Linked DNA regions of Candidatus Minimicrobia sp. QA0096. Each later gene encodes a partner of the first gene's protein in a complex. Links are inferred from orthologs where the notes say so. Each region holds a gene or a part of one and is shown on either strand. Other genes may lie near its edges. The genes, in order: AACH20_RS00025 and secY.

Region 1 (3,528 bases):
GTTGTGATTGTTGAGATAACCAGTTAGTTCAGAGCGAACATTGCCCTTTTCCGCCTCAAGCTCATCGGCGTTGAATCGCGGCGTTGTAATAGCCAGCCTCTGAAGCTCCAAAATCCTGTCCCACTCAAAATCCGCACAAATCGCTTCATAAACCATTGAATAGTCAGAAGTGTAGGCGTTGTGATAAGCGCCATTCTTGGTAAATTCCTGCTCATAATTATGCTCCGAACGGAACTTTTCGTTCGCGCCGAACGCCATATGCTCCATAATGTGAGCCGTTTCGTAAATGTCTTTATTCAGAACGTAGCGATTTCCTGCCCTGAATTGCACCTGAAAACTCATTACCGTAGCGTCTGGAACGTCAATCAACAAGCCGCGCGCACCATTCTTCAGTCTAATTTCCTCAACTGTATGTTTCATTGCCTAATTCTCTGATTATTTACGATTTTTCTTACGATTCTGTCGCTGAGCCTTCTTCTTCTTTCGAGCTTGATTTTTCACACGATTTGATTCCGCGCTGGTCTTGCCCTTTTTCACAGAGAAGTCATCGTCACGATTTTCTTCACCTGAACCAATTTCATTAACGCCACGCTCAACAGCATTTTCCGCCAGACGAGTTAGTTCAGTGTCATATTCGTCGTCTTGAGATTGACGAAATGTAGCGTCGGCTTTATGAATATTAAATATCGTCGTCAAAACTTCATCGCGAAGATTAGCCTGCAAACTCTCAAACAACTTCTGGGATTCTGATCGATATTCCACCAAAGGATCACGCTGTCCAACACTTCGCCAGTGAATTCCCTCGCGCAAATGTTGCATATTTTCCAAATGTTGCATCCACAATGTATCCAACACCGCCATGTAAACTTCGCGCTCAACTCCACGCAAATCATCAGCGCCAATCTCACGCTCTTTCTCTGCGTAAGCTTCTTCAGCCAGCTCCAGCGCCTTCTCATAGCGCAGACGATCTTTCTTTTCCTTGCCAACCTTTTCAATTTTTTCCTTATCAACCGGGAAAATAACCGAGAAATCCTCGACAAACTTTGGATTATTCTTTGATGGAAGAGTTGTCAATTCGTGAACTTTAGCTCGCAATAATCGCTCAATTTCCGGCTTAATATTATCGCCTTCCAAAATCCTACGTCGCATAACATAAACGACGCGACGATGACGGTTGATCACATTGTCGTATTGAACAACATTTTTGCGCGTATCAAAGTTATAGCCTTCAACTCGCTTCTGTGCCGCTTCCAATGTTTTCGATACGGCGCGAGTTCTGATTGGCGTGTCATCATCAACGCCCAGCCTATCCATCAACGACGCAATTCGCTCGCCCTGGAAAATTCGCATCAAATCATCTTCGGTTGAAACATAAAACTGAGTCTCACCTGGATCGCCCTGGCGTCCGCCACGACCACGCAACTGATTGTCAATTCGGCGTGATTCATGTCGCTCTGAACCGACAACAACCAAGCCACCAAGTTCCTTAACACCCTCGCCAAGCTTAATGTCGGTACCACGACCAGCAATATTCGTAGCCAAAGTAATCGCACCTTTTTCGCCGGCTTTCGCCACAATCGCAGCCTCACGCTCATTGTTCTTGGCGTTCAGAATCTCAAACTTAATGCCTTCTTTTTCCAAATATTTGGCAATTTGCTCATTCTTTTCAATAGACCCAGAGCCAACCAAAACAGGACGACCTTGCTTGTGGTAATCCTTAATCGCCTCAGCGACGGCTTTCAGTTTGGCCTTTTCAGTCTTGAAAATTAAGTCCTCTTTATCTTCGCGAATAACTGGTTTGTTCGGTGGAATTTGAATAACATCAAGTGAATAAATTTGCTGAAACTCTTCAGCTTCGGTAAATGCCGTACCTGTCATACCGCTCAATTTATTATACAAACGGAAGTAATTCTGGAAGGAAATTGTCGCTAGAGTCATGCTCTCTTCCAGCACAGGAACGCCTTCTTTAGCCTCAATTGCCTGATGTAAGCCTTCGTTGTAACGGCGACCCTGCATCAAACGACCAGTATGTTCGTCAACAATAATCACTTCGCCATCATTGGTTACGACGTAATCCTTGTCGCGCTTGAACAATGTCTGCGCTCGCAAAGCCTGGTCCATGTGATAAACACTGCGCACGTGATCTGGTGTGTACAAGTTTTTTATTCCCAACAATTTCTGAACCTTTTCAACACCTTCATCAGTCAAGGCAACACTTCGGCGCTTCTCATCCAAAACGTAATCTTCCGGAACCAACTTGGCGGCGATTTTAGCAAATGTGTAATAATTGTCAGGATTTTCAGCCGCTGGAGCAGAGATAATAAGTGGCGTACGAGCTTCGTCAATCAAAATTGAGTCAACCTCGTCAACGATTGCGAAGTTCAATTCACGCTGCCTGAGCAAATCAACATCATTAACCATGTTGTCGCGCAAATAGTCAAAACCAAACTCATTATTCGTGCCGTACGTGATGTCTGCAGCATAAGCTTCTTTACGTGAAACTGGGCGAAGCTTGCGCATTCGAGGATCGTCGTGATGATCATTGTCGTAATCTTTATCATAAACAAATGACGCTTCATTGATAATCACACCAGTAGTCAGGCCTAGGAAATCATATACTTGGCCCATCCAACCAGCGTCGCGCTGCGCCAAATAGTCGTTAACTGTCACCACGTGAACGCCCTTGCCCTCCAAAGCATTCAAGTAAGTCGGCAGCGTCGCCACAAGAGTCTTACCTTCACCAGTTTTCATCTCGGCAACGTTGCCCTCATGAAGAACCATACCACCAATCAACTGCACATCATATGGACGCTCGCCAATCACACGCTTAGCAGCTTCCCTTGCCACAGCAAACGCATCTGGCAAAATCGTATCAAGCGTTACATTCTTCTTCGACAAGCGCTTTTTCAGCTCATCAGTCTGCGCACGAAGCTCCTTATCGGACATTTTTTCATATTTGTCATTCAGACCGTTAATAACGTCAACTTGCTTACGCAATCGTTTCAAAATCTTCTTCTGTGGATCGCCAAAAATCTTACTCAGCGCTTTTTGTTGTGTAATTGCCATAAACCTTAAAACTCCCTCACTTTCAGGCATTTTCAAAAACTTCTTTTATTATAACTTTTTTCGGGCAATTTGAAAAGAAAAAGCGCCCAGAATCTGAACGCTTTTCTGTTAATTTCATCTATCAATTATTTTCGACCGAAAGTTTGCTTCAGCTTTGCCAAAATTCCGCGACTTCCGCCAACGTGAGCCAACACATCGTCTTTATACTTACGAACTTGACCGTTCAACCTAGCTTCAACAATATCCACCGCAGCCAAAACGTTCATGGTTGAATCCTTAGCTACAATTTTCTTATCTGGCACATTGATGATAACTTCAACCTCGTACTTGTTGCCGCCAGGATTGTCAATCTGCCTAATCTTAACGTCTGCAGATGCACTTTTTCGTGCGTGGCGCGGCAAGTATTTTCCCAACGAACCAATTTTCCTTTCAACGTATTTTTTTGTTGTGGCGTTCAGCTCA
Region 2 (3,302 bases), 160 kb from region 1 along the record:
CATTTTGATGACTTCCTTTTGACTCGCCATAAGTTACAGTTGTCAATTATACAGTACTAAACACAGTTTGACAAGGGTTTTCGCCGTAAATTTAAGTGCTATAATTGTATTATCAAATTTAACATAAGGATTTTTATGGCAAGCAAGAAAAAACCAACAAACTTTAAGGCTACAAAATCGAAGAATGAGATAATGACCGCGGTGCTAATCGGTCTGGTGACGGCTTTGATAGTGATAGTTATTGGCGTAATTTTACTACACGCCAATCAAACTTCCGACAAGACATCTCAAACAGCGAAAAAGGTTGATAATGGATCTGTGAACTTGGGGTCTTTGGGCTTCCGAATTGAAGGAGGTAAAGCGGTTATTCGCAACGATTCAGCCACGCAAGAGCTTCGCGATTTTCTGAAGGCAGAAGTGAAGAAGTCGGGCTGTAAGGATAACAACGGCGTAGCTGCGGTAATTGCCCATTCCCAAGATGAGAAACAATTGTTGCTGGGCTATGGTTGCGGCAATTCTGAGGCGCGAATGTTTGCAGTCAAGAAAGATGGCGGATGGAAAACGATTTCCCCAACCAACCAATTTAATTTGTTCAACATTCCGAGCTGTAAGATGGTTGATGAAAATAACATTAGTAATGAAATTGCGCCAGTCTGCCAAAATGAGAAAAAAGTTGGCGACAATCTATCTTACGATTACAAAATACGATAATCCCTTCACAAAAAGAATTCCCCGCTTTTCGGCGGGGATTTTTAATGTCAATTATTTTCTCTTAAACAAACGACGCTTCTTACTCTTCTTTTTGTCGCTATCAAGCAGCTCGTCTGGGTCAAAGTCATCATATGTAACCATCAGCGCACGCGAGTTGACTTGTCGCAGAGTTTCAAGGGCAACAGATACGATGATCAAGATTCCAGTACCGCCTATTGACAAACGCAAACCTTGCAAGCCTGTCAAATTGTACGTGAGATATTCCGCAACGAATGGTAAAATAGCCACGACTCCTAGGACAATTGAGCCGAACAAAATCAAGCGATTGACAGTTCTCATAAGATACGTTTCAGTCTGAGCGCCCGGACGCACGCCTTCAATAAATCCGCCCTGCTTCTGCAGATTTTCGGCAATTTCATTAGCGTTAAAGACGATTCCAGTGTAGAAATACGTAAAGGCGATAACCAAGATAAAATACAACGTTGGGTAGATAAATGCTTCTGCGGTACTGCCGGTGAATGAGCCGGCGTTTGGAGCTTGGAACCAAGTGATCAATTTGTTGGCGGTCGGTAGAAGATTAGCGTTACCAGACGCCTTCATAACTTGACCAACAAATTGCGGCAAGCTTAGGAATGCAACCGCGAAGATGACCGGAATAACTCCCGCTGCAATCAATTTAACTGGCAAAATGCTTTTTACATCGCCGTAATTACTGTTTCCGTGAACTCGCTTTGCGTAGTTAATCGTAATGACACGCTGAGCTTCGTTGATTTTAACTAGGAAGTAAAGGACGATGAGTCCGGCGATTGACATGATTAATATCGTCCAGAACATAACTGGGTTTACAGGAAGAGTGAACCAGTTAAAGACATTTAGACTGCCAGATGAAGTATTGAACAGTGAGGAGATTAATGACGCGAGCATTTGTGGCAATTGGCTGATGATACCAGCGAAGATTACGATAGAAATACCGTTGCCGATTCCTTGCTCAGTAATCAACTCACCGAGCCACATCAGAAGGACAGAGCCTGCTGTCATTGAAGTGATTGAAACGATCCATTCCATCATCGTAGGGTCGGCCAATGTTGTACTACCGCCTTGAAGAACTGTTTGTCTCAAGATGAAGATGAAAGCGATTGACTGGACAATAGCGAGCGGCACGGTAATAACACGTGTCCATTGTTGAATTTTTCGACGTCCAGATTCACCATCTTTATGTAGTTCCTCAAGCCTTGGAATGGCTTTGGTAAGAAGCTGAATAATAATACTAGCGGTAATAAATGGACTAAGTCCAACCAACACCAGAGAGAAGCTCGACAACGCGCCACCAGACAGCAAGTTCAAGATACCACCAAGGTCAGATTGCCCAAGTACCGACGAAATCGCGTTACGTAGTTGCGTTGGTTCCGCCAATGGCACTGGAATGTGCGCTAATAATCGATAAACAACGATTATTCCCACGACAATAAATAGTCGTTTTTGCATATCTTTATTTTTCAGCGAGCGAAAAATTATTCTCCAATTCATGTTTTAGCCCCTCATAGTCACTAACAATTCTTAACTCTGTTAATTATACATTACCTCTGCCGATATTTCCATACTAAAAAACATAAAAGCGTATGCTCTATAGATGAAACCGCGATTTTAGAACAAAAGAAAATCCCCTTCTCTTTCGAAGGGGATTTATTATTATCGAGAAAAATTATTTCTCTTCAGCTTCTTTCATGCTTTGGCGCAAAGGCGTAGCTACTTTCTCGAATGAGCCACCAGCTTTTTCGATGGCAGCAACAACTGAAGCTGAGGCAGCTTGTACTTTCAAGTCAACCTTAGCCTTCAATTCACCACGAGCAATCACCTTAACCGTGTGGAAAGGAGTTGCAATGTAGCCTTCAGTGAACAACAAAGCATTGTCAACGGTCTTGCCGTCAAATGCGTTCAAATGATCCATGTACACAACTTGAGCTGGAGTTCGCAAGCTCTTGAATCCGCGAGCCTTTGGCACAGCTTGAGCTAATGGACGCTGACCACCTTGGAACATTACGCGAAGCTTCTTACCCGTTCGGGCATTCTGACCTTTAGTACCGCGACCAGCAGTCTTACCTTGACCAGCAGCAATACCGCGACCAACACGTTTTTTATTCTTGTTTGCTGAAACTTGGAGATCATTGTACTTCATTATTTAGCCTCCTTTTTGGCAACCTTTTTTACAGGCTGAGCGCTTAGCCATTGATCACGTGGAACTAATGATTTTAGAGCTTCAATAGTCGCGTAAGCAATGTTAACCTTGTTGGTTGAGCCAAGAGATTTGGTCAATAGGTTACGAACGCCCGTTACGCCGATAATTTGGCGAACTACACCACCAGCGATAATACCGGTACCAGGAGCAGCTGGCTTGATCAATACGCGTGCGCCAGAGAATTTAACTTCGCTGTCGTGTGGAATTGTCTCACCGTTTAGCGGCAATGTAATTAGGTGCTTTTTAGCGACTGACGTAGCCTTAGCAACTGCAGCTTGAACATCTGCACCCTTGGCAACACCGACACCAACTTTATCTTTGCGGTTACCAACAACCACCAAAGCCTTAAATCGGA

What was found.
Region 2: the proteins of AACH20_RS00025 (region 1) and secY are in contact, whole or in part, in a crystal structure (PDB 3DIN), measured with the Thermotoga maritima proteins. The link is inferred for Candidatus Minimicrobia sp. QA0096 from one-to-one orthologs. Residues at the interface, in WP_004082002.1 of Thermotoga maritima: Glu261, Ala262, Arg263, Lys300, Ala301, Arg302, Thr303, Ile304, Ile305, Leu323, Tyr324, Asp325, Pro326, Val329, Ser330, Tyr333, Ile336, Lys340, Phe345, Val349, Glu363, Phe364, Tyr374, Ser375, Gly376, Gly377, Glu393, Ile395, Thr482, Ser483; in WP_004081795.1 of Thermotoga maritima: Glu108, Gly109, Glu110, Glu111, Ala236, Glu237, Arg238, Arg239, Ile240, Thr241, Ile242, Gln243, Tyr244, Ala245, Arg246, Arg247, Val248, Thr249, Gly250, Arg251, Arg252, Val253, Tyr254, Gly256, Ala257, Ser258, Thr259, Tyr260, Leu261, Pro262.

The regions. Positions count from the first base shown.
Region 1 is NZ_OZ017288.1:2,486-6,013, reverse strand. The notes cover bases 236-3,439. They hold AACH20_RS00025 (preprotein translocase subunit SecA), read right to left. Parts: upstream 3,067-3,439; coding sequence 436-3,066; downstream 236-435. Other genes in these bases: hpf (ribosome hibernation-promoting factor, HPF/YfiA family), read right to left, coding at 3,192-3,439; AACH20_RS00030 (M16 family metallopeptidase), read right to left, coding at 236-420. Outside these bases: more of AACH20_RS00030, read right to left, coding at 1-235; more of hpf, read right to left, coding at 3,440-3,528. UniProt on the Escherichia coli protein: Required for protein export, interacts with the SecYEG preprotein conducting channel.
Region 2 is NZ_OZ017288.1:164,612-167,913, forward strand. The notes cover bases 1-2,978. They hold secY (preprotein translocase subunit SecY), read right to left. Parts: upstream 2,239-2,978; coding sequence 763-2,238; downstream 1-762. Other genes in these bases: infA (translation initiation factor IF-1), read right to left, coding at 1-30; AACH20_RS00875 (hypothetical protein), read left to right, coding at 136-711; rplO (50S ribosomal protein L15), read right to left, coding at 2,414-2,887; rpsE (30S ribosomal protein S5), read right to left, coding at 2,887-2,978. In the rest of the region: more of rpsE, read right to left, coding at 2,979-3,302. UniProt on the Escherichia coli protein: The central subunit of the protein translocation channel SecYEG. Consists of two halves formed by TMs 1-5 and 6-10.